DNA from 4 places in the Qipengyuania sp. genome. Region 4 is predicted to be linked to each of the others. Evidence: predicted binding sites of a transcription regulator. Region 4 holds the regulator's gene; each other region holds the start of a gene.

The links. Region 4 encodes LexA, which represses DNA repair genes until DNA is damaged. Its sites were predicted from a motif close to GTTCCNCNCTTGTTCT; they were not measured.
Region 1: recA (recombinase RecA) is a predicted target of LexA. The motif match lies at 1,921-1,936, and genes of this name have one in related genera.
Region 2: ACQY4G_RS03765 (S24 family peptidase) is a predicted target of LexA. The motif match lies at 2,608-2,623, and genes of this name have one in related genera.
Region 3: uvrA (excinuclease ABC subunit UvrA) is a predicted target of LexA. The motif match lies at 2,166-2,181, and genes of this name have one in related genera.

Annotation. Positions count from the first base shown of each region.
Region 1 covers NZ_OZ255844.1:2,982,201-2,986,413, forward strand. Annotated here, with positions in the region: gene ACQY4G_RS14570 (glutathione S-transferase family protein) at 1-565, opposite strand, end outside; gene recA (recombinase RecA) at 779-1,843, opposite strand; gene ACQY4G_RS14580 (hybrid sensor histidine kinase/response regulator) at 1,990-4,213, opposite strand, start outside.
Region 2 covers NZ_OZ255844.1:764,161-768,373, reverse strand. Annotated here, with positions in the region: partial or broken gene mobF (MobF family relaxase) at 1-1,889, shown strand, start outside; gene ACQY4G_RS03765 (S24 family peptidase) at 1,905-2,540, opposite strand; gene ACQY4G_RS03760 (HigA family addiction module antitoxin) at 2,980-3,276, shown strand; gene ACQY4G_RS03755 (N-6 DNA methylase) at 3,273-4,213, shown strand, end outside.
Region 3 covers NZ_OZ255844.1:3,014,529-3,018,741, forward strand. Annotated here, with positions in the region: gene uvrA (excinuclease ABC subunit UvrA) at 1-2,154, opposite strand, end outside; gene ACQY4G_RS14745 (diguanylate cyclase domain-containing protein) at 2,484-3,662, shown strand; gene ACQY4G_RS14750 (lysozyme) at 3,837-4,213, shown strand, end outside.
Region 4 covers NZ_OZ255844.1:2,696,737-2,700,949, forward strand. Annotated here, with positions in the region: gene ACQY4G_RS13200 (anthranilate synthase component II) at 1-194, shown strand, start outside; gene trpD (anthranilate phosphoribosyltransferase) at 191-1,183, shown strand; gene trpC (indole-3-glycerol phosphate synthase TrpC) at 1,185-1,970, shown strand; gene lexA (transcriptional repressor LexA) at 2,118-2,807, shown strand; gene ACQY4G_RS13220 (ComEC/Rec2 family competence protein) at 2,828-4,213, opposite strand, start outside.

The DNA of each region.
Region 1 (4,213 bases), 290 kb from region 4:
TCGCCTCGACGAACTTCGCGAGCTTCGGCGCCTTCTCCCCATATCCCTGCATCACGGCGATCTCGGCCGGAAAGCTCATCATCACGTCGGCGGCTGACCAGTCATTACCGACGAAATGGAGATCGTCTGAGATATTGTCCTCGGCGAATTTCACATGCGCTTCGAATTGTTCATCGACGCGCGGCATGAGCGGGGCCGCGGCATCGCCGAGACGCCCCGCGTATATCTTGAGCATGACGGGTACGAAAAAGCTGCTTTCTCCGAACTGCATCCATTCGAGGTGACGGACGTGGTCCTCGCTTTTCGGATCAGGAAGCCAGCTTTCGCCGCCGTGACGTTCGCACAGATATTGGATTATCGCCCCGCTTTCCGCCACCCGCAGACCGTCGTCCTCGATCAGCGGCGACTTGCCGAGCGGGTGAGCATTCTTCAGCTCGGGCGGTGCGAGATTGCTTTCCGCATCGCGCTGGTGTTGGGTAATTTCGTAGTCCGCCCCCAATTCCTCTAGCAGCCAGAGGATACGCTGCGAACGGCTGTTGTTGAGATGGTGGACGGTAATAGTCATGCGGGCGCTCCTCTTTCGCGAGTCGCCTGCACCCTAGGCGCGCGGATGAGGGGCGGCCATGGCCCAGTTTGCGCCAGCCCGGGATACGGAAAAGCCGGTGCGGCCATGAGGCGGCGCGCACCGGCTTTCCGTTTGTTCGGGAGCGCCGGGGACAGTCCGGCTTCCGCGCCGCCCCGGGGGATCGGGGCCGGCACGCTCCCGCTTGAAGAGAGGTCAGTCCTCGTCCGCGTCCGGACCGGTCATCATCTCTTCGGCGACCTCGTCGGTGCGGCCGCGAATGGCGGCTTCCAACTTGGCACACATCTCGGGATTTTCCTTGAGGAACTTCTTGGCGTTTTCGCGCCCCTGGCCGATGCGGACGCTGTCGTAGCTGAACCAGCTGCCCGACTTTTCGACCACGCCGGCCTTGACGCCGAGGTCGAGGATTTCGCCGATCTTCGAAATGCCCTCGCCATACATGATGTCGAATTCGACCTGCTTGAACGGCGGGGCGACCTTGTTCTTGACCACTTTCACGCGAGTCGAATTGCCGATCACCTCGTCGCGGTCCTTGATCTGGCCGGTGCGGCGGATGTCGAGGCGGACCGAAGCATAGAATTTGAGCGCATTGCCGCCGGTCGTGGTTTCTGGATTGCCGTACATCACCCCGATCTTCATGCGCAGCTGATTGATGAAGATCACCATGCACTTCGAACGGTTGATCGAACCGGTCAGCTTGCGCAGCGATTGCGACATGAGGCGGGCCTGCAGGCCGACATGGCTGTCACCCATCTCGCCCTCGATCTCGGCGCGCGGCACGAGCGCGGCGACCGAATCGACGACCAGCACGTCGATCGCGTTGGAGCGGACCAGCGTATCGGTGATCTCGAGCGCCTGTTCGCCCGTGTCGGGCTGCGATACGATCAGCTCGTCGATATCGACGCCGAGCTTGCGGGCATAGACCGGGTCGAGCGCATGTTCGGCATCGACGAAGGCGACCGTGCCGCCCGCCTTTTGCGCTTCGGCCAGTACATGCAGCGCCAGCGTGGTCTTGCCCGAGCTTTCCGGACCGTAAACTTCGATCACGCGCCCCTTGGGCAAGCCGCCCACACCCAGCGCGATATCGAGGCCGAGCGAACCGGTGGAGATCGCCTCCACCTGCATTGCTTCCTTCTGGCCCAGCTTCATTGCCGAGCCCTTGCCGAATGCGCGATCGATCTGCGCGAGCGCGGCGTCCAATGCCTTCTGGCGGTCTGCGTCCACTTTCTTGTCCTCTACGAGCTTCAGACTTGCCGCCATGACATTACCTCCTGCGCTTGGCCAGAGCCGCTTGCCGACTCTTCAACTGGCAATTGGTGTATCGGCTTTGTTCTCAAAGAACAAGTGGGGAACGAAATTTATTTTCACGTTTCGTTCCAACGGGTGGAATTCGGCCGGTCCGCCCGCTAATCGCGCTGTTCGCCGAGCACCTCGGCAACCTTGGCGTTGATCTGCTGCACGCTGAAGGGCTTGGGAATGAAGTGCATGTTGTCGATATCGATCTCGTTGCGCAATTGCTCTTCGGCATAGCCCGACATGAACAGGATCGGGATGTCGGGTTTCACCTTGCGGATCGCGCGCGCCATGGCCGGGCCATCCATCGCGGGCATGACGACATCCGATACGATCAGGTCGAATTCGGTCGAACCGTTGGCCACTTCGGCCAGCCCCTCTTCCCCGTCGGTCGCGGTGGTCACGGTATAGCCGGCGCGCGCCAGCGCCCGCTCGGCCACGGCCCGCACCATGTCCTCGTCCTCGACCAGCAGCAGGTTGCCGCCCGCCGACCATTCGGTCGCCTTGGCCTCTTCCGCCGCCTCGCCGCGCATGCTGGCGGGCAACTCGCCCTTGTGCACGGGCAGGTACATGGTGAACCGCGCACCGATGGGTGTGCCGTCGGGACCCTGGACGTTGTCGGCGAAAATGAAGCCGTTGGATTGCTTGACGATCCCGTAGACCGTCGAGAGACCGAGCCCGGTGCCCTTGCCCTGCTCCTTGGTGGTAAAGAAGGGTTCGAAGATCTTGTTGAGATGCTCCGGCGGAATGCCGCCGCCCGTGTCCTGCACGATGAGCACGGTGTAATCGTCGGCGGGCATGATATCGATGCCCATCTTGCGCACGTCGCGCGCTGAAACCCGCCGCGTGGCGAGCGTGAGACGTCCCTTCCAGTCCTGCTTGCCACGCTCGAGCGCATTCGCCTGCATGGCGTCGCGCGCATTGACGGCCAGGTTGATGATGACCTGTTCGAGCTGTTGCGGGTCCGCCCGGACCGAACCGAGCTCGCGGTCGTGGCGAACCGAGAATTCGATCTTCTCGCCCATCAGGCGCTTCAACAGCTGGCTGACCTCGCTGACGACATCGGGCAGCTGCAGCACCACCGGGCGCAGCGTCTGCTGGCGGCTGAAGGCGAGGAGCTGCCGCGTCAGGCTCGCAGCGCGGTTCGAATTGGCCTTGATCTGCTGGATGTCGTCATAGTCGCTGTCGCCCGGCGTGTGGCGCAACAACATCAGGTCGCAATAGCCGATGATCGCGGTCAGCACGTTGTTGAAGTCATGCGCAACGCCGCCCGCAAGCTGGCCCACCGCCTGCATCTTGGTGGCCTGTGCGACCTGGCGGCGCAGACGCTTTTCCTCAGAGGAGTCGGAGATCGACAGCAGGACGGCCGCATCGCCCAGCCCGCGTATGCCCGCAAGGCCGATCGAGACCGGTTCTTCCTTGTCGTTGGAAAGACGCACGGCCATGTCGCCGCTCGCGGTCGCGCCCTTGGCGAAGCGCCGCACGGTATCTGCCATGGCGGCCTTGTCGTCCTGCACGACAAGGTCGGAAGGGAATTGCGGCAATCCCTGCTCCTTGCGTTCGACCGCGCGCAGGAACGCCTTGTTGGCAAACAGGAAGCGACCATCGCGGTCGGTCAGCGCAAGGCCGAGCGGCAGCGCGGACAGCAGCGCCTCGAGCTGCGGAATGGCGGCCTTGCCACTGCCTTCCCAGCCGCCGCCGATCCCTACCGTGCTGTCGATCAGCAACATCAGCGAAGGGGCCTGATCGGCATCGCTCAGCCGCGCATTCGCTGGCGTATCGAGCGGCACGTGAACGAGCGTCTGCGGCGAACCCTGCTGGCCCTCGCGGGCGAAGAAAATGCGGTCGCGATCGTCCGAGCGCAGCAATTGCACGAATTCATGGCCTGCAAGCGACTTCTCGCGATTGCCGGTTGCGCGCTCCGCCAGGCCCGGGGTGGTCGTCAGCACGATGCCGTCGGGCGCAACCAGCGCGAGTTCGAGCCCTGCGCGCGAGATCACGTCGCCAAGCCGGCCCGAAAGCCGTTCGGCGAGCCCGTCATAGCTGCGCTCCTCGCGAATCTCGGCAAACCGCCAGACGAGATAGGATTCACCCCGACCGCTGCGATCGACATGCAACCGGTATTGCGCTTCCGCACCGGACAGCTGCAACTCGTCGGCTTTCGCCTTCCCGTCGCGCCAGGCATCGCGCGCCGCATCCATGATCGCCTCGCGAGAGGGTCCGTCGAACGGCAGGTCGTAAGGGGCGGTCTCCCCATCGAACCAGTCGACATAGGTCGAATTGGCGCAGACCAGCCGGTTCGCCCGGTCGATGATCGCCACTCCGCGCCGACGGTTT
Region 2 (4,213 bases), 1.2 Mb from region 4:
GCGGCAGCGCAGGCCGTTGCTTCCGCGGTGCGCCATCTCTCGCAGCGCGAGGCAGCCTTTCCCCGTGAGGGATTGCTGAAGGCGGCGCTCGATTTTGGGCTGCCGACGACGGTGGACCACATCGAAACCCGTGTGAACGCATTGATCAGAAGCGGCGCACTCGAATCCGGCAAAGGCGAGCACAAAGGCTGGCTGGCGAGCCGGGAGGCGCTTGACCTTGAAAGCACCATTATTGCGAATGTCGACCAGGGACGAGGTGCGGTGTTGCCCATCCTGGATCGGGCGGACGCTGCAGAGCGGGTTCAGGCTGTTGCTGCGCTCAACCACGGAATTCGCTCAACGAAGGACAGGAGAATGCGGCTGGCCTTGTCCTTTCGTCGCGTGACCGGACCGTAGCGATCCAGGGCATAGCCGGGGCGGGCAAAAGCAGCGTGATGAAGCCTGTTGCCCAGCTGCTTCGCGAGGAAGGCAAGCAGGTACTGGGGCTCGCCGTGCAGAACACGCTCGTCCAGATGCTCGAGCGCGACACCGGCATCCGTTCGATGACCATCGCCCGCTTTCTCGCGCAATGGGGCAGGCTTCTGCACGAGCCGGGAAATGCCACGTTGCTGCGTGAGGCTCGGAGCGCTCTCGGAGACCATGTCCTGGTGCTCGATGAGGCGTCGATGGTGTCGAACGAGGACAAGGCCAAGCTGGTACGGCTGGCGAACCTTGCAGAAGTCCAGCGCCTGGTTCTCGTCGGCGACAAGCGACAGCTAGCCGCCGTCGATGCCGGTAAGCCCTTCGACCTCGTCCAGCAGGCCGGGATCGAGCGCGCCAACATGGATGTGAATTTACGCGGCCGCGATCCCATACTGCGGCGAGCCCAGGCCGCAGCGCAGGAGGGACGCATCGACGATGCGCTCCAGGCTCTTGCTCCTTCAACCATCGAAGCTCGTGGGGACAGCGCGATTGTTGCTGCCGAAAAGTGGCTTTCGCTCAGCCCGGCGGATCGGGATCGGACGTCGATCTACGCTTCGGGACGGGCCTTACGTTCTGCGGTCAACGAGGCTGTGCAGTGCGGACTCAAGGCCAACGGCGAGCTCGGCCCACGATCGGGCCGGCTGACCGTTCATTCGCGGGTGAATGTGACACACGAGGAGCTGCGCTATCTTCGCACTTACCAACCAGGCATGGTCCTTAACTTCCGCTCGCGCGACAGCACCCAGAAACTCTCCAAGGGTGACTACACCGTCAAGACCATTGACCATGCGCGGAAGCAGCTCGTGCTTGAGGACAGGAAAGGACGGCTTCGCAAGTTCAATCCCGCGCGCTTGCGGCCGGGCGCAGACGATAGCCGGCTGTCGCTCTTCGAGCGCAAATCGCTGTCCATCATTGAAGGTGACAAAATCCGTTGGACCGACAACGACCACAAGCGCGGGCTGTTCAACGCCGACCAGGCGAGGATCGTGGCCATCGACACAAAGGGCGTCTTGGTCGAGACATCAGTGGGCAAGGAGCTCCGCCTGAACCGCGGCGACCCCATGCTCAAATGCATGGACCTCGCCTACGCCCTCAATGCGCATATGGCGCAGGGACTTACTTCGGATCGCGGGATCGCAGTGATGGACAGCCGCGAACGCAATCTCGCCAATCGGCAGACTTTCCTGGTCACGGTCACCCGGCTTCGCGACGGCCTTACGCTGATTGCAGATAATGCCGAGAAACTCGGCCGGGCCATCAAGTCCAACAGCGGCGAGAAAGCGTCGGCCCTTGAAGTAACGCAAAGGCTCAAGGCGGCAGCGGCCAAGGGCCTTTCGCAAGACGAGGATGTCCGCAGCCCTTCGCCTGCAAGTGACAAGCCCGAACTCACGAAGGAAAGGGTAAAGCATTTCGAAATCGGGATCTGAGCCGACGAGAGCTTTCTATACCGCCCGCCCAAACCAGATGACCCGTCCGACCACTTGGATCTCGGACCGGTCGACATCGTCCCAGCTCGGATAGGCCGAATTATCGCTGCTGATGGTGATATTGCGGCCACCGGGCTTGAGCGTCACGCGCTTGACCACCAGCGCATCGTCGGCGCGCAGGACGTAGATACCGTCGCGCAGCCGCGAGCCTTGGTCCGATGCATCGACCAGCACCTCGTCGCCATCGCTGAGTGTCGGCTCCATGGAGTCGCCCAAGACGTGGATGATCGAAAGGCTGGCGCTCTTCGCCCGGGTCAACCGGCCAAGCCAGCGTTCGTCGAAACCGAAGCGGGTATGGGCGGTCTCGCTTTCGGCAATCGCTCCAAAGCCCGCCGATGCATCGACATTGAGCACGGGTATTTCGATCAACCCGTCACGCATGGGTGCGGGCGGTCCGCCAAGCACTTGCTCGTCGACCCCGAAGAAGCTGGCAAGCGTGCGCCGGTCATCGTCATCCAGTTTGCGCGGCGATCCACGCTTGATGAATTGCTGAATGTAGGACGAGTTTCTTCCGATCATCCGCGAGATCGAGGAATATCCGAGCCGTCGCTGCTGGATCAGGCGATCGAGCTCCTCTCTGACATGTTCCATGTGTCGTTCCTTCTAGCGGTCTCAGGAGAGAAGGAAATCTCCTAGACTCGATGGAACCTTCCTACTAAGAACAAAACAGGAACACAAGTGTTGAGTGAGTCGAGGAAGGCCATGAAATTGCTGGATCGCATTGAACGACATCTGAAGGAATCGCACATTTCGGCGACACGGTTCGGTCGTCGCGCGGTTGGCGATCCGCGCTTCGTGCTTGACCTACGAGCTGGCCGCAGGCCGCGCCGCCGAACAGTCGAGAAGGTAGAGAATTATCTAGCTCGACGCTCGTGAGGCTGCTTTCAGCTCCAATTGACAGTGGAACAAAAAAAGAACAAAGGTACACTTGTAACCCGTAGCGTTACAGGGCAATAGACTGCAAAGGGGATACCAAATGGGTACTGCGACACAGTTTAGAACGGAGCATCCCGGGCACCCTGGTCGGTTCTTGAAAATCAAGTTGATTGACGAGCGTGGGATATCCGTCACGGAGGCAGCAAAGGCTCTAGGCGTCGCGCGTCCTTCGCTATCCAAACTCATCAACCAACGAGTTCATTTGTCTCCAGAGATGGCAGTTCGGTTGGAGAAGGCATTCGGATTTCCATTGGAAGCGATGATGCAGATGCAGACTGCATTTGACATCGCCGAAGCTCGCAAGAAAAACAGAGAAATTGAGGTGCAGCCGTTCCAATTTGTTGGAACCACGTCGATGAGCCAAAGCGCAAATCGGGAGGCGGTCCGATGACTGATCTCCCCATTCTCTTCGCGTCAGAGAAGGAACTGATTTCGGCAGCCTTGCAACTCGGCGCGCTCGATGTCGGGCATGGGTTATCGGAGGCTGAAAAGAGGCTCGCTGCAAGCTCTGCCAAGCAGCGAGTTTCCGCAAAGAGAGTGGCTCTGCTGCGTGATTCAATTCTCAGCGGAAATGACCCTTTAGGAGAAGGGTTCTCGTCAATCCGATCTGCGGAGACACGCCGGTCTGATGGGGCGACGTACACTCCTGAGGGCATTGTTCAGTCGATGGTGCAGTGGGCCGCGAATAACTCAAGTCCATCGCGCGTTGTCGACCCAGGGGTTGGCTCAGGCCGCTTCCTCTCAGCCGCCGGGCGAGCGTTCCCAAATGCTCAGCTTGTCGGCATTGATGTGGACCCGGTCGCAACCCTGATGGCCCGTGCCAATCTGTGTGTGAATGGGTATGCAAAGCGGGCAAAGATCATACTCGGTGACTTCCGAAATTTCACCGAGAGGACTGCTGGACAGACACTGTACATCGGTAATCCACCATACGTCAGGCATCATCAGATCGATGCTGTGTGGAAGGATTGGCTCGCGCAAAGAGCGGCAGAATTGAAACTGCCGGCGAGCAAACTCGCTGGGCTCCACGTGTACTTTTTCCTCGCGACAGCACTTGAAGCCGAGAAGAAGGACGTAGGGGCATTCGTTACAGCTTCCGAGTGGCTTGACGTGAACTACGGCTCGCTCGTTCGGTCGCTGATGCTCGGCGAACTCGGCGGGAAGAACATTACCGTAATCGAACCGACCGCGCAGCCATTTCCCGATGCTGCCACGACCGCAGCGATCACAACCTTCGAAATTGGTGCGGAACCCAAGACTGTTAGCTTTCAGAGAGTAGATGACCTCGCAAGTCTGGGTAAACTCGGAAGTGGTCGACGCATTAGGCG
Region 3 (4,213 bases), 320 kb from region 4:
CGCGCCGTTCAGCTGGCGAGCGGCGGAGGCGTAGAGCGTATCGATGGTGAAGGACGACTTGCCCGAGCCCGAGACGCCGGTGATGCAGGTGAAGGTGCCGAGCGGGATCGAGGCGGTGACGTCGCGGAGATTGTTCGCCCGCGCGCCGTGGACGGTGAGCTGATGCCCGTTGCCTGTGCGCCGTTCGGCCGGGACGGCGATTTCGCGGCGGCCGGTGAGGTAGTCGGCGGTGAGCGACTTCTTGGACTTTAGCACCTGCTTGAGCGTGCCCTGCGCCACCACTTCGCCACCGTGGACGCCCGCGCCGGGGCCGAGGTCGACCACATGGTCGGCGGCGCGGATCGCGTCCTCGTCATGCTCGACCACGATCACCGTATTGCCCAGATCGCGCAGGCGCTTGAGCGTTTCGAGCAGCCGGTCGTTGTCGCGCTGGTGGAGGCCGATGCTCGGCTCGTCGAGCACGTAGAGCACGCCCGAGAGGCCCGAGCCGATCTGCGAGGCGAGGCGGATGCGCTGGCTCTCGCCGCCCGACAGCGTACCCGAAGTACGGTCGAGGTTGAGATAGTCGAGCCCGACATTGTCGAGGAAGCCCAGCCGCTCGTTGATTTCCTTGAGGATGGCCTTGGCGATCTGGCCCTGCGTTTCGGTCAGCTGATCGGGCAGCGCGAGGAACCAGGCATTCGCATCGGCGACGCTCATCTTGGTGGGGGTGGCGATGTCGGTGGCGTCGTCGCCCTGGCCGATCTTCACCGCCAGCGCCTTCTCGTTGAGCCGCTTGCCATGGCAGGTTTCGCATGGCTGCGCGGTCTGGAACTTGCTCAGCTCCTCGCGCATCCACGCGCTCTCGGTCTGCAGCATGCGGCGGTTGAGATTGCCGATCACGCCCTCGAACGGCTTCTTGACCGTATATTCCTTGCGCCCGTCCTTGAAGGTGAGCGGGATCGCGCGGCCCTTGGTGCCGTAGAGGATGATGTCGCGGATCTCGCGATCGAAATCCTCCCACGGGGTCTCGAGGCTGAACTCGTATTCGCGCGCAAGGCTGGCGAGCACCTGCATGTAATAGGGGCTCGGCGGATTGCTCTTCGCCCAGGGCATCACTGCGCCCTTCTTCAAGGACAGCGCCTCGTTGGGGACGACCAGCTGCGGGTCGAACAGCTGCTTCTCGCCGATCCCGTCGCAGGTTGGGCAGGCCCCCTGCGGCGCGTTGAACGAGAACAGCCGCGGCTCGACTTCCTCGATCGTGAAGCCGGAGACGGGGCAGGAGAACCGCTCGGAGAAGACGATGCGGTTGGCGGGAATGCCCGCGCCCTTCATCTTGCCGCCATCTTCGGCAGGTGTCCCTGCGGAGGCAGGGACCTCATTCGGGGTCGCGCCGGAACCGCCTGAGGCCCCTGCCTTCGCTGGGGCTTGTGCCATGACCTCCGCCACCGTCCCGTCCGCCAGGTCGACAAAGGCCAGCCCATCGGCGAGCTTGAGCGCGGTTTCGAAACTGTCGGCGAGGCGCGTTTCGAGGCCCTCCTTCACCGCCAGCCGGTCGACCACCACCTCGATGTCGTGCTTGAACTTCTTGTCGAGCGCGGGCGCTTCCTCGATCGGGTACATCTCGCCATCGATCCGCACGCGGGTGAAACCGGCTTTCTGCCATTCGGCCAGTTCCTTGCGGTATTCGCCCTTGCGCCCGCGCACCACGGGCGCGAGCAGGTAGAGCCGCGTGCCTTCGGGCAAAGCCATCACGCGGTCGACCATGTTGGAGACGGTCTGCGCTTCGATCGGCAGGCCGGTGGCGGGCGAATAGGGCACCCCCACCCTCGCCCACAGCAGGCGCATGTAGTCGTAGATCTCGGTCACCGTCGCCACGGTCGAGCGCGGGTTGCGGCTCGTCGTCTTCTGCTCGATCGAGATGGCGGGGCTGAGCCCGTCGATATGCTCGACATCGGGCTTTTGCATCATCTCGAGAAACTGCCGCGCATAGGCGCTCAGGCTTTCGACATAGCGCCGCTGCCCTTCGGCATAGATGGTGTCGAAGGCGAGGCTCGACTTGCCCGAGCCCGAAAGGCCCGTGATCACGATCAGCGCGTCGCGCGGCAGGTCGATATCGACCCCCTTGAGATTATGCTCGCGGGCGCCGCGGACGGAGATCTTGGTGAGAGCCATGGGGGAGCGATGTTCCTAAATTGTTCACATAAGTCAAGACACGTTCCGTATCGGAATTTCGAACGAAGGGAGGCCGAAGACCGGGCCGATACGGAAGGCGACAGCAGTCGCCGCGGCGCGCGACCCCAGACTTAGGAACATATCGCGATATTGCGAGGTCTTGTCGCGCATCGGCCAGCAAGCAAAGGCGGGACAGGATCACGCACGAAGCCGGCAAACAGCGCCGTCCTATCCCCGCCACCGGAAAACGGAGCGCGGGAGCGGATTCTTTAACGAATTGGCACTATGCTCCTTTTTCCAACGATGAGAGGGGGTTGACGCCGGGACCGGTGCGAATCGACGACAACTTTGACGGCAATATCGCTGGCGTCCTCGCACGCGCCCCGGTCGATTCCTACGAAATCGAGCGCGAGGCGGTTATCGCCATGCTCGAACGCGAGCGTCGCTCGCTTGTCTCGAGCCTGATTGGGCTTGGCCTGCTGGCAGTCGGCGTGGCGATGCTGCCCAACCCCGCATTTATGGCGCTGTTGCTGGTCCTGCGCCTCGCTTCGTTCCTGTTTACGCGTCGCGCGGTCGCGCAACTCGAAAGGCGCATGCGCACGCGCAAGCCGGTGAAGGCGGCGCGCGCCGTCCTGTTCGGGGCCATGTCGCTGACCGGCGTCACGCTGGCGCTGATGTTGTGGCCGCAGCCGCCCGGGGCCTCCATGGTGGCGATCGGGCTGATCCAGGTCGTCGTCATCGTCGCCGTGACGCTGATATCCGTCACGCTTGCGGCGCTCCCCGCATCTCGCGACGCCATGCTGGCAAGCTTCTGGCTGACGGCCAGCGGGCTGATCCTGTTCCATCCCGCTTCGGGCGATCCCGGCATGATCGCGGTCCTGACCCTGGCCGTCCTCGGTGTGCGAATCTACAGTTCCTCGACCGGCCACCACATTCACAGCTCGGCAAAAATGCTGGTCGAGAACCGGCAGCTTTCCGAAGATCTCGCCGACGCGCTTGCCCATGCCGAATTCCTAAGCTGGCGCGACCCGCTGACCGGCCTGTTCAATCGCCGCATGCTGTTCGAGGACACGCGCCGCGACCGCAGCCCGCTTTCGCGCCACCTGCTGACGATCGACCTCGATCGGTTCAAGACGATCAACGACACGTTCGGGCATGGCGTCGGAGATCACGTGATCATCGCGACGGCGGATACGATCCGCGAATGGTGCACGACGCTCGGCGACAAGGGAGAACACCAGGCATTCCGCCTCGGCGGAGAGGAGTTTCTGGTGATCGCGCGCGGGCTGGACGATGCCGTCGTCAGCGAAGCGGCGGAACGTCTGCGGGTCGCGATTACCGAGCTCGAAGGGCAATTCACCGATCATTCGGGGATCGCCATTTCGGCATCCATCGGCCTCACTGGCTGGCGGTTCGGCGAAAGTCTGGACGATGCGTTGCTGCGCGCGGATATTGCCTGTTACGAGGCCAAGAACACCGGGCGAAACAGGGTGCGTCGCGCCGCCTGAGCACGGGGATTCGCCGTCCGGACGTTCCGCGACAGCGACGAATTGGGGACCGATGCCCTCCCCCGAACCGTTTCATATACAAGTCCGACACCTTGCCAGCGCGCATGGAACCGCATGTGCGGGTCGCAATCCAGGTGTCCCGAACCAATTACGCAATGAAAGGTGCCTCTCCACATGGACAAGGACACCGCGAACAACGCGAACCAAACAGGCGGAGCCGATCGGGTGCCCGCACACAATGACCGCTCGGGGGCAAAGCTCAAGGCGCTCCTCGACGACCTCAACCGTCCCCTCGACGAAGTGGACTGGTCACATACCTCGCTGCGCGGCGAGAAGGGCGACAATCCGAAGAGCTTCCTCAAGCGCCTGCGTCGCGAGCGCCAGCATAGGCGGGAGCTGCGTCGGGCGCGAAAAGCCGCGGCAAAGGCATTCGATGTCCGGCCACAACTGTCTACGCGCAAGCGCGCCACGCTGATGCTAGGTGCCGGCGCGCTGGGTCTGACCGCCTTCACCGGCCCGCCCAAGGCCCGCAAGCCCGTGCAGCCGCTGAA
Region 4 (4,213 bases):
CCGATTGCCTCGAAATCAACGCCACCAGCGAGACGCCCGGCCTCGACGGCAGCAGCGTGATGGGCTTTCGCCACAGCGAGCTGCCGATCCACGGCGTCCAGTTCCACCCAGAAAGCATTGCCACCGAGCACGGTCACGCGCTGCTCGCCAACTTCCTCGACATCTGCGGTATCGCCGCCAAGGTCCCGGCATGAAACGACTTCCCGACGCAAAGCAGCACCTTGGCGAGCAGGAGGCCGAAGAGGTCTTTGGCTGGATTCTCGATGGCGAAACGTCAGACGAGGACATCGCGAGGTTTCTCGTCGACATGTCGGCGCGGAGCGAAACCTCTGACGAGATCGCCGGGGCGGCGCGAGCGTTGCGCGCGCGGCTGATCCCGGTCGATGCGCCCGAAGGGACGGTGGATTGTTGCGGCACCGGCGGCGACGGCCATCACACGCTCAATGTGTCGACAGCGGTCAGCCTGGTCGTCGCTGCCTGCGGCGTGCCCGTTGCCAAACACGGCAATCGCGCGGCCAGCAGCAAATCGGGCGCGGCCGACACGCTGGAGGCGCTCGGTCTCGACATGGAAGCGGCGGGAAGAAGCGCCGAGAAGACCCTGGCGGAACTGGGGATTTGTTTCCTTTTCGCCAAGAACCATCATCCGGCGATGGGGCGGATCCAGCCCATTCGCCAGAAATTGGGCGTGCGTACGATCTTCAATCTTATGGGTCCGCTGTCGAACCCTGCCGGTGTGCGTCGCCAGCTCATCGGCATCGCGCGGCCCGCCTATGTGCCGATCTACGCTGCGGCAAAGGCCAAGCTGGGGACCGATCGCACCTTCATCGCATCGGGGGACGAGGGGCTCGACGAGTTGAGCCTCGCGGGCGGCAATGAACTGGCCGATGTTAAGGGCAACGAATTCGAAATGCGTCGGGTGGTCGCGGTTCAGGCCAATCTACCGCACGCACCTGTCGAAGCCATTCGCGGCGGCGATCCGGACCACAATGCGCGCGCGCTGGAGGCACTGCTCAGCGGTACTCCGGGTCCCTATCGCGATGCCGTTCTTTTCAATGCCGCTGCCACGCTGATGGTCGCCGATCGTACCGACGACTGGACCGAAGGTGCCGAGATCGCTGCAGAAGCGCTGGATTCGGGCAAGGCCAAGGCTCTGCTCGGCAACTGGATCGCAATGGCCGCGTGACATGAACAAGCTGGAGGAAATCTGCGCGACCAAGCGCGAGGAAGTGGCTGCACGCAAGGCGCGCCGCTCGCTTGCCGATCTCGAAGCCCTAGCCAAGGAACAAACCGCCCCCCGCGGGTTCCAAGCAGCTCTTTCGCGAGCACAAGCCGAGGGCTTCGGGCTGATCGCAGAGATCAAGAAAGCATCTCCCTCCAAGGGTCTGATACGCAAAGATTTCCGCCCCGCCGACCATGCCCACGCCTATGCAGCGGGCGGCGCTGCGTGCCTCTCTGTGCTGACCGATGCGCCCTATTTCGAGGGGCACGAGGACTATCTGGTCGAAGCCCGCGCGGCCTGCGCCCTGCCCGTCCTGCGCAAGGATTTCATGGTCGATCCGTGGCAGGTCGCCGAAGCCCGGGCAATCGGTGCCGATGCGATCCTGATCATCGTTGCTGCACTCGAGGACGGCGCGATGGTCGAGATCGAAGCGGCGGCGATCGAACACAAGATGGACGTGCTGGTCGAAGTTCACGATCGCACCGAACTAGAGCGTGCAACCTGTCTCCAGTCGCGATTGATCGGGGTGAACAATCGCGATCTCAAGACCTTCACCACCGATCTCGCGAACACCGAAACGCTGGCCGCGATCGCGCCTCACAATGCCCTTCTGGTCGGCGAAAGCGGAATTGCCACCCATGCCGATTGCGAGCGTCTGGCACGCTCGGGAGTGCGCAGTTTCCTCGTCGGAGAAAGCCTGATGCGCCAGGCCGATGTCGAGGCAGCGACGAGAGCGCTGCTTGGCGGTTGAACTCTCCACGCCGGACCGAACCGGGAACAATTGTTCCACCGCAAACCGTTCGAAAATGACGCTATTGCTTGACCTGGCGAATCAGGTTGCTTACTTGTTCCGCATTCGTTCACAGGTTTGTGAACAGGCGAAACGGGAGTGCGCAACATGCTGACCGCCAAGCAGCACGAATTGATCCGCTTCATCCAGCAGCGGCTGGAAGAGACCGGCATTTCGCCGAGTTTCGAGGAGATGAAGGAAGCGCTCGACCTCAAGAGCAAATCGGGCGTTCACCGGTTGATTTCCGCGCTCGAGGAACGCGGCTTCATTCGCCGCCTGCCCAATCGCGCCCGCGCGCTCGAAGTCGTCAAACTGCCCGAGGATGCAGTGATGGGCACGCCGAGGCCTGCTCCGGCGAACGATCCTGTCAGCGCCGCCATGCCCGCGAAAGCCGTCGCGCCTGATCCTGCGAACGACATAATCGACGTACCGCTCCATGGCCGGATTGCCGCCGGCGCGCCGATCGAGGCGATCGAAGGGCAGTCGAGCATGCCGGTTCCTGCCGCCCTGCTCGGCCCCGGCGAACATTATGCGCTCGAGGTCTCGGGCGACTCGATGATCGAGGCGGGCATTTTCGATGGCGATTACGCGCTGGTGAAACGCGCCGACAGCGCACGCGACGGCGAGATCGTAGTGGCACTGGTCGATAATGAGGAAGCGACGCTCAAGTATCTGCGCAAGGATGGTGGACGGGTCGTGCTCGATCCCGCCAATGGCGCTTACGAGCCGCAAGTCTACGAACCGCACCGCGTGCAGGTTCAGGGCAAGCTCGCAGGGCTGCTGCGGCGCTATCACTGACGGGCATTGCCCCGCGGTTCTCAGCGGGCGGATGCGCGCCACCAGCCATGCTCGCCCTCGTCCTGCGCAACGGTTTCGATGCGCGGTGCATCCAGATAGATCGCAGTACCGCCCTCGCGATCGAGGAACCGCCGGTCGGCCTTGAGCCAGCGCGGTTTGCAACTTCGCGGCAGAAAACGGTCGGCGACCACGATATCGGAATTTCGGCAGGCCGCTGCCAAAGCTCGCTCTGCGACGAGATCGCGGTTGCGGGCGACCAGTATCGACCAGTCGCGCCCTTCCCGAGCAATCGACAGCGTGCAGAATTCGGCACTACACTTGCTGCGTGGCCATTGCGATAGCGGGATCGGTACAAGGTCGGTCCCTGCCAGCTCGAGAAGGTTGTCCCGCGCATAACCGCCCTCGCTGTCCCGCAAAACCAGCAAGCGTTCGTCTTCGTTCGCAACGCCGATATCGCGCCCGTCACGGGTAATGAGAATATCGGGCACGGGCGCCGTCGCCATCATTCCTGCAGCGACCGCAACCGGCGCGAGTCCCCAAAGCCGGGCTCCGCCCTGCCAGAAAGCCAGCCAAAGCGCCCCAGCTAAGTAGAGCACCATCGCCCCCATACCGATCCGCGGGGCAAGCTTTACCGAACCCGGCTGCTCGGCAAAGAAGTGCGCGATGGCCAGCAAGAGGTCGAGCGACTGTCCGACGAGCCACCATGCCGGGGCTCCCGCGCCTGCGAGATCGAGGAGCAAGGCCAGCGCTACCAATGGCATGGATACGAAAGTCACCAACGGAATGGCGATCAGGTTGGCCGCCGCGCCGTAGACACCGGCACGATGGAAGTGGAAAAGCACGATCGGCATCAACGCCAGCTCGATCACCAGCCCGGTCAGGAACAATATGGCTGCCCGCCTGCCAAAGCGCCGCACCCAGCTCTCCTCGCGCGGCGCCAGAAAGTCCCTTATCCGCTGGACATTGTGCAACGCTACGATCGCGATCACCGCAGCGAAACTCATCTGGAAGCTCGGCCCGACCAGGGATTCCGGCCACAGCGCGAGCACCACGCCCGCCGCGATCGCGACCATTCGCAATGACAGCGGCTCGCGCCCCAGCGCCAGGGCGACAAGCACCAACAAGGCTCCGATGCAGCTGCGCACGGTCGGAACCTCGGCACCGGTCAGCAGCGTATAGCCGATCCCTGCCAATGCCGCCGCGCCCGCCGCGACCAGGGGCAAGCGCACGCGCAAAGTGAGCCAAGGCCACAGCGCGAGCAACTTGAGTGCGACGAGGTAGGTCGCCGCAATGATTGCGCTGACATGCAAACCGCTGATCGACAGCAGATGCGTCAGCCCGGAATCGCGCATCGCCTCCTCGTCGGCTTCGGGGATCGCGCCGCGGTCGCCGCTGGCCAGTGTCGC